2 regions of the Bradyrhizobium xenonodulans genome follow, and region 2 is predicted to be linked to the other one. Evidence: predicted binding sites of a transcription regulator. Region 2 holds the regulator's gene; the other holds the start of a gene.
The links. Region 2 encodes PhoB, which activates phosphate uptake and scavenging genes when phosphate is short. Its sites were predicted from a motif close to TGTCATNNANCTGTCAT; they were not measured.
Positions count from the first base shown of each region.

Region 1 (3,512 bases), 3.6 Mb from region 2:
CATATGGCCGTGATCGCGATAGCCGGTGATGACCTGATCGCCCTCCTTGAGGGCCATCTGCATGCCGACCACCACGGCCTCCTGGCCGATATAGAGATGGCAGAAACCGCCGATCGCACCCATGCCGTAGAGCTGGCCGGCCTTTTCCTCAAACCGCCGGATCAGGAGCATCTCGCGGAGCGCCTTGAGCTCCTGCTCTTTGGTGAATTCCGGGGGCGAGCCGCCGTCGGTCTTGTCCTGTGCAGCGCCTGCGGCGGCTTTCTTGGGTGCGGCCATGGGAATTCCGGGTCAGAGAAAACTTCAGCCCTCTCTAACCCAAGTCAAACGCCGTTGGAAAGCACCGCGGCGGCATGGCACGACTTTCATTATGCCGCACTGCAACGTGGCCGAAACTTTGCAAAACCTTTGGGCTTGATCAGGCAACTTTAGCTCACGCCTCAGTGAAGGAGGCACGAGCAGCCGACGCAAGGAAATTCGGGCCGCTCATCCGCGGGTCCGAGCCCTCGCGCGTGCCCGATTCGCCGCGCCGCCTACCAGCCCAGCTCGCGCAAATACGCTGCACGGGCCGCAACGCCGGTATGCGTGAAATCGGTGAAGACCCCGTCGACGCCGAGACGGAAGAATTTGAGATATTCAAGGCCGGGATCGCCGCGATAATCGGCCGCGAGATATTTCTTCTCGTTGCGGAACGTGAAGACGTGCACGAACAGGCCGAGCTTGTGCGCGTCGGCGATCAGGCTGGTCGCCTCCTGCGTCGAAGCGTCCGGCGTCGATCCCTTGTAGGGTGTGCCGTCGGCGTTGCTGTCCTTCCACGGCGCAATCTTGAGCGGAACGATATAGGCCTTCCACGGACCGATACCGTCGGCATAGGTCTTGATCTCGGCAAGGCCCTCAGGCGTCAGCATCGCATCGTACAGACGCGCATCGCCCGCGGCCGTCCAGTCGAACGGACGCGAATTGGTGATGTTGTCGAGCAGCACCTTGCCGGTCTTGAAGTCGATGCCGTTACCGTCAATGAGCTGGACCTGCCGGGTCTGAAGCCCATGGCTGCGCATATATTTGAGGCTGCCGGGCTCGAAGCTCTGAACCAGGATCGGCGCGTCCTTGGTGTTGAGGCCGTTCTCCCCAATGATCTTGATCAGGGCATCCTCGAGCGGACGGCTGCCGGGCGCGCCGCAGCCGTTCGCGATCGCCTGAGCATTGTTCCAGGTCGGGTTCTTGGTCTCGGGATAGACGAGGATGGAACGTCCGGTCTCCTTGCTCCTGGCCTTGGCGATGTCGATGACGTCCTGGAAACTGATGACCGGGAATTTGCCGTTGAAGACTTTTGGCCGCTCGTTGGCCGCATCATAGGTGGTGCCGCCGATCCAGCTCTTCAGCTCGGCCATGGTGAAATCGGTGACCGACCAGTCATTGGTATGGTCTTCGCCATCCACGATCAGTGACTTCAGCACCGATTTGGGATCGGCCGGATCGGTGAGATCCGTGAGGTAGTCGGCAGGCGTGCCGGTCGCAGACGGGGCCTTGACGCGCACACCTGATACCGTGCGCTTGCGGGCCGCAACGGCCGCATTGGTCTTCGCCACCTCCGTAACATTGGTGTTGTCGCTCAGCCAGGGATTATGACGCACGACCAGAACGCAATCCTTGGTCAGGTGCAAATCCTCTTCGAGCGCGTCGGTTCCCAGCGCAGCGGCGAGGTCATACGAGGCCTCGGTCTCTTCAGCGACCAGTCCCGGCAGGCCGCGATGGCCGAGGATCAGTGGCGGCTTGCCGTCGACGGTCAGGAAGGGTTTTGCGCCTGATGGCGCCGGGCCGGACTGTGCGAAGGCCATCGACAGCGGCAGCAGGGCCACGCCGAACAGCATCGCTCCAATACGCATTGACCGTCCTGAACGACCGTCCCGCATCACCAAGCCTCCGTCTTTGCCTGGCATTGCCGCGAATGCCAGCAGCGCCGACCCCGAATGGGAGCGGCGCTGCCGTCTTGTCGCAAGACTCTGACAGTGGGATGACGGGGCCGGGCGGCGCAGATTTGCGCCGCCCTCTCCTGTCCGATCCTGCCCGATCAGAAGAAGCCGAGCTTCTTGGGGCTGTAGCTGACCAGCAGGTTCTTGGTCTGCTGGTAGTGATCGAGCATCATCTTGTGGGTCTCGCGACCGACGCCCGACTGCTTGTAGCCACCGAACGCAGCATGCGCGGGATAGGCATGGTAGCAGTTGGTCCAGACGCGGCCGGCCTGGATCTCCCGGCCGAAGCGGTAGCAGCGATTGGCATCGCGGCTCCAGACGCCGGCGCCGAGGCCGTAGAGCGTGTCGTTGGCGATCGCAAGCGCCTCCTCGTCGGTCTTGAAGGTCGTGACCGAGACGACGGGGCCGAAGATCTCCTCCTGGAAGATGCGCATCTTGTTGTGGCCCTCGAACACGGTCGGCTGGACGTAGAAGCCGCCGGCGAGATCGCCGGCGAGCTCGGCGCGTCCGCCGCCGGCCAGCACCTTGGCGCCCTCCTGCTTGCCGATGTCGATGTAGGAGAGAATTTTCGCAAGCTGCTCGCCGGAGGCCTGCGCACCGATCATGGTGGCGGCGTCGCGCGGGTCGCCCTGCTTGATCGCGGCGACGCGCTTCAGCGCCCGCTCCATGAAGCGGTCGTAGATGTCGGCGTGGACCAGCGCCCGGCTCGGACAGGTGCAGACCTCGCCCTGGTTCAGCGCGAACATGACGAAGCCTTCGATCGCCTTGTCGAAGAAATCATCGTCCTCGGCCGTGACGTCGTTGAAGAAGATGTTCGGCGACTTGCCGCCGAGCTCCAGCGTCACCGGGATCAGGTTCTGGCTGGCATATTGCATGATCAGCCGGCCCGTTGTGGTCTCGCCGGTGAAGGCGATTTTTGCAATCCGCGGGCTGGAGGCGAGCGGCTTGCCGGCTTCAAGGCCAAAGCCGTTGACGATGTTGAGGACGCCGGGCGGCAGCAGATCGCCGATGATCTCGGCCCAGACCATGATCGAGGCCGGGGTCTGCTCGGCGGGCTTGAGCACCACGCAATTGCCGGCGGCGAGCGCGGGCGCGAGCTTCCAGCACGCCATCAGCAGCGGGAAGTTCCAGGGAATGATCTGGCCGACCACGCCAAGTGGCTCGTGGAAATGATAGGCAATGGTGTCATGGTCGATCTCGCCGATCGAGCCTTCCTGGGCGCGCACCACGCCGGCGAAATAGCGGAAATGATCGATGGCGAGCGGGATGTCGGCGGCGCGGGTCTCGCGGATCGGCTTGCCGTTGTCCCAGGTCTCGGCGATCGCGAGGCGCTCGAGATTCTCTTCCATGCGGTCGGCGATCCGGTTCAGGATCGCGGCGCGCTCGGCGACGCTGGTGCGGCCCCAGGCGGCCTTCGCGGCGTGCGCCGCATCGAGGGCCGCCTCGATGTCCTGCGCGTCGGAGCGCGCAATCTTGCAGACGACCTGGCCGTTCACCGGCGAGGCGTTGTCGAAATACTTGCCGGAGATCGGCGCGACGAAC
Region 1 covers NZ_CP089391.1:4,313,080-4,316,591, forward strand. Annotated here, with positions in the region: gene pdhA (pyruvate dehydrogenase (acetyl-transferring) E1 component subunit alpha) at 1-276, opposite strand, end outside; gene I3J27_RS20295 (glycerophosphodiester phosphodiesterase family protein) at 531-1,883, opposite strand; gene adh (aldehyde dehydrogenase) at 2,069-3,512, opposite strand, start outside.
Region 1: a site for PhoB is predicted at 2,001-2,017, ahead of I3J27_RS20295 (glycerophosphodiester phosphodiesterase family protein). Genes of this name have one in related genera too.

Region 2 (3,512 bases):
GCCTTCTTCACGGCCTCGATGTCGCCGTGCGGGATCTGGTCGAAGCCGTCCATCGGCGGACCGAAGCCTTCGAGATATTTTGCAGATCCCGTCGCGGCGAGCGTTGCCAGCGTGCGGCCGTGGAAGGCGCCTTCGAAGGTGATGATGCGATAGCGTTCCGGATGCCCCTTGGAGAAGTGATGATGGCGGACCAGCTTGATCACACCCTCCAGCGCCTCCGCCCCGGAATTGCAGAAGAACACGAAGTCCGCAAAGCTCTCGTTGCACAGACGCGCAGCAAGCTTCTCGCCGTCCGGGCTCTGGAACAGGTTCGACATGTGCCAGAGCTTGGTGGCCTGCTCCTGCAACGCCTTGACCAGCGCGGGATGGGCATGGCCGAGCGCGTTCACTGCGACGCCGGAGGTGAAATCGAGATAGCGATCGCCATTGGTCGCGATCAGCCAGCAGCCTTCGCCGCGCTCGAAACCGAGGTCGGACCTGGCGAAAACGGGGAGCAAATGCGGTGCTGCGCTGTTAGACATGACGGTCACTTGATGTTGCGGACGGCGTGAGCGTGCATTGCGCAACGCACCATCAACCGGCCCGGAAAACGAAACGTGCCGCCTTTTAAGGGCGGCACGCGGGAGCATCTTATGCTTGGCAAGACGGGTGTCAATGCCGGCCGGAAAGCCTCGCGAAACGCTGAATCCGTAGTCTTGCGGTGACGATTTTGCGGGATTTTGGCCACGGAACATGTGGAAGCGAGTCGGCGGACTCTTGCGCGTGAGTCACGCCATATTGTAGCGTTTGGCTTGTCAGATACGACATCTCGTGCGGAAGTTCTGATCTCTAAGTCCTCATGTACCGGCGTAAACGTTCGGGCGGCTCTCGGTGCCCGGCGAGCCTTAAGGGATTCTGGCGGCACGGGTTTTTCGAGGCTTAGGCATTCGCAGTGCAGCCCCAGGGTGGCTGGCGCGCGGCGAAGGAAAGGGTGCAATGACGGTTTTGACCTGGTCGGATGATCGCGTCGAGCAACTGAAGAAGCTCTGGGAGGCCGGATTGTCGGCCAGCCAGATCGCGGCAGAGCTCGGTAATGTCACCCGCAACGCCGTGATCGGCAAGGTGCACAGGCTCGGTCTGTCCGGCCGCGCCAAGAGCCCCTCGTCTGCTGCGCCCCGGCCGCGCAAGGCGCGTCCCGCGCAGCACATGATGCGGGTGAGCCGCCCGATCGCGCGCGGCAACACCGCGCTGGCGCAGGCCTTCGAGGTCGAGGTCGAGGCCGAACCTGTTACCTACGACAACGTGGTGCCGATGAGCCAGCGGCTGTCGCTGCTGGAATTGAACGAGGCGACCTGCCACTGGCCGGTCGGCGATCCCTCGAGCCCGGATTTCTTCTTCTGCGGCGGCAAGGCGCTGTCGGGCCTGCCCTATTGCGCCCAGCACTCGCGGGTTGCGTATCAGCCGGCCGCCGATCGCCGCCGCGCGGCACCGAAGCCGGGTCCGCGCTGATCACTGCACCAGACGACATCGTTCCGGCACAAACCAGGACGAGCGAGAAAAAGAAAAGCGCGCCACCCGGCGCGCTTTTTATTTGCCTGCTTGCAGCCGGCCTTACGTCTGCTCCGCCTTGGCAAACCGGTCGTCCAGCGCGTAACCGGCGCCGCGGACGGTGCGGATCGGGTCCTGCTCGCGGCCGAGATTGAGCAGCTTGCGCAGGCGGCCGATATGTACGTCGACGGTGCGCTCGTCGATGTAGATGTCGCGGCCCCAGACGCTGTCGAGCAGTTGCTCGCGCGAGAACACGCGGCCCGGATGCTCCAGGAAGAACTCCAGCAGGCGGTATTCGGTCGGGCCGAGATCGATCGGCCGGCCCGAGCGCGCCACGCGGCGCTTGTCGCGGTCGAGCTCGATGTCGCCGTAGGCCAGAACGGTGGCGAGCCGCTCGGGGCTTGCGCGCCGCAGCAGGCCCTTCACGCGCGCCAGCAGCTCAGGCACCGAGAACGGCTTGACGATGTAGTCGTCGGCGCCGGTCGCAAGTCCCCGCACCCGCTCGCTCTCCTCGCCGCGCGCGGTGAGCATGATGATCGGGAGCTGCTTGGTCTCGGGACGGGTGCGAAGCCGCCGGCACAGCTCGATGCCGGAGAGCCCCGGCAGCATCCAGTCGAGCACGATCAGATCGGGAATGTGCTCCTTGAGGCGGGTGTCGGCGTCGTCGCCGCGCATCACCGTCTCGACGTCATAGCCGTCGCCTTCGAGGTTGTAGCGGAGAAGCTCGGTGAGAGCTTCCTCGTCCTCAACCACCATAATGCGTGCGCCCATGGTGTCGTCGCTCCTTAAGTCTTCAAGTATTCGGGACCGTCGTGGCGAACGTCGTCATGTCGCCCTTCGGCCGCTTGTCGGTGATCGCCTGGCCCTCGATCATGTAGAACACGGTCTCGGCGATGTTGGTGGCGTGGTCGCCGATACGCTCGATGTTCTTGGCGCAGAACATCAGATGGATGCAGAACGAGATGTTGCGCGGATCCTCCATCATGTAGGTGAGGAGCTCGCGGAACAGCGAGGTGCAGATGGCGTCGACTTCCTCGTCGCCCTTCCACACCGCCATCGCCGCCGGCAGATCGTGCGCGGCATAGGCGTCCAGCACCGACTTGACCTGCTGCTGCACGAGGTCGGTCATGTGCTCGAGGCCGCGGAACAGCTTGAGCGGATGGAAATCGGTCTCCAGCGCCGCGACGCGCTTGCCCATGTTCTTGGCGAGGTCGCCGATGCGCTCGAGATCGGTCGCGACGCGCATGGCGCCGACGATTTCGCGCAAGTCCACCGCCATCGGCTGGCGGCGCGCGATGGTCAGCACGGCGCGCTCCTCGATCTTCTTCTGGAGCGCGTCGAGCTCGGCGTCGATGGCGACGACACGCTGGCCGAGCGCGACGTCGCGGCGGATCAGCGCGTCGACGGAATCGACGATCATGCGCTCGGCGATGCCGCCCATCTCCGCGACCAGGCGAGTGAGTTCCTGGAGGTCGGTGTCGAAGGCTTTTGCGGTATGTTCAGAACCCATGTCCCGTCTCCTCAGCCGAACCGGCCGGTGATGTAATCCTGCGTGCGCCGGTCGGTCGGCGACGTGAAGATCTTGCTGGTGTCGTCGAACTCGATCAGCTCGCCGAGATACATGAAGGCGGTCTTGTCGGAGACGCGGGCCGCCTGCTGCATGTTGTGGGTGACGATCGCGATCGTGTAGTTCTCGGACAGCTCCTGGATCAGCTCCTCGACCTTGGCGGTCGAGATCGGGTCGAGTGCCGAGCAGGGCTCGTCGAACAGGATCACTTCAGGCCGCACCGCGACGGTGCGGGCGATGCAGAGGCGCTGCTGCTGGCCGCCGGAGAGCGACAGGCCGGAGGCGTTGAGCTTGTCCTTGACCTCGTTCCACAGCGCGCCGCCGCGTAGCGCCTTCTCGACCCGGCCGTCCATCTCGGACTTGGAGATCTTTTCATAGAGGCGGATGCCGAAGGCGATGTTCTCGTAGATCGTCATCG
Region 2 covers NZ_CP089391.1:7,937,944-7,941,455, forward strand. Annotated here, with positions in the region: gene I3J27_RS37530 (aspartate aminotransferase family protein) at 1-521, opposite strand, end outside; gene I3J27_RS37535 (GcrA family cell cycle regulator) at 976-1,488, shown strand; gene phoB (phosphate regulon transcriptional regulator PhoB) at 1,591-2,298, opposite strand; gene phoU (phosphate signaling complex protein PhoU) at 2,321-3,037, opposite strand; gene pstB (phosphate ABC transporter ATP-binding protein PstB) at 3,049-3,512, opposite strand, start outside.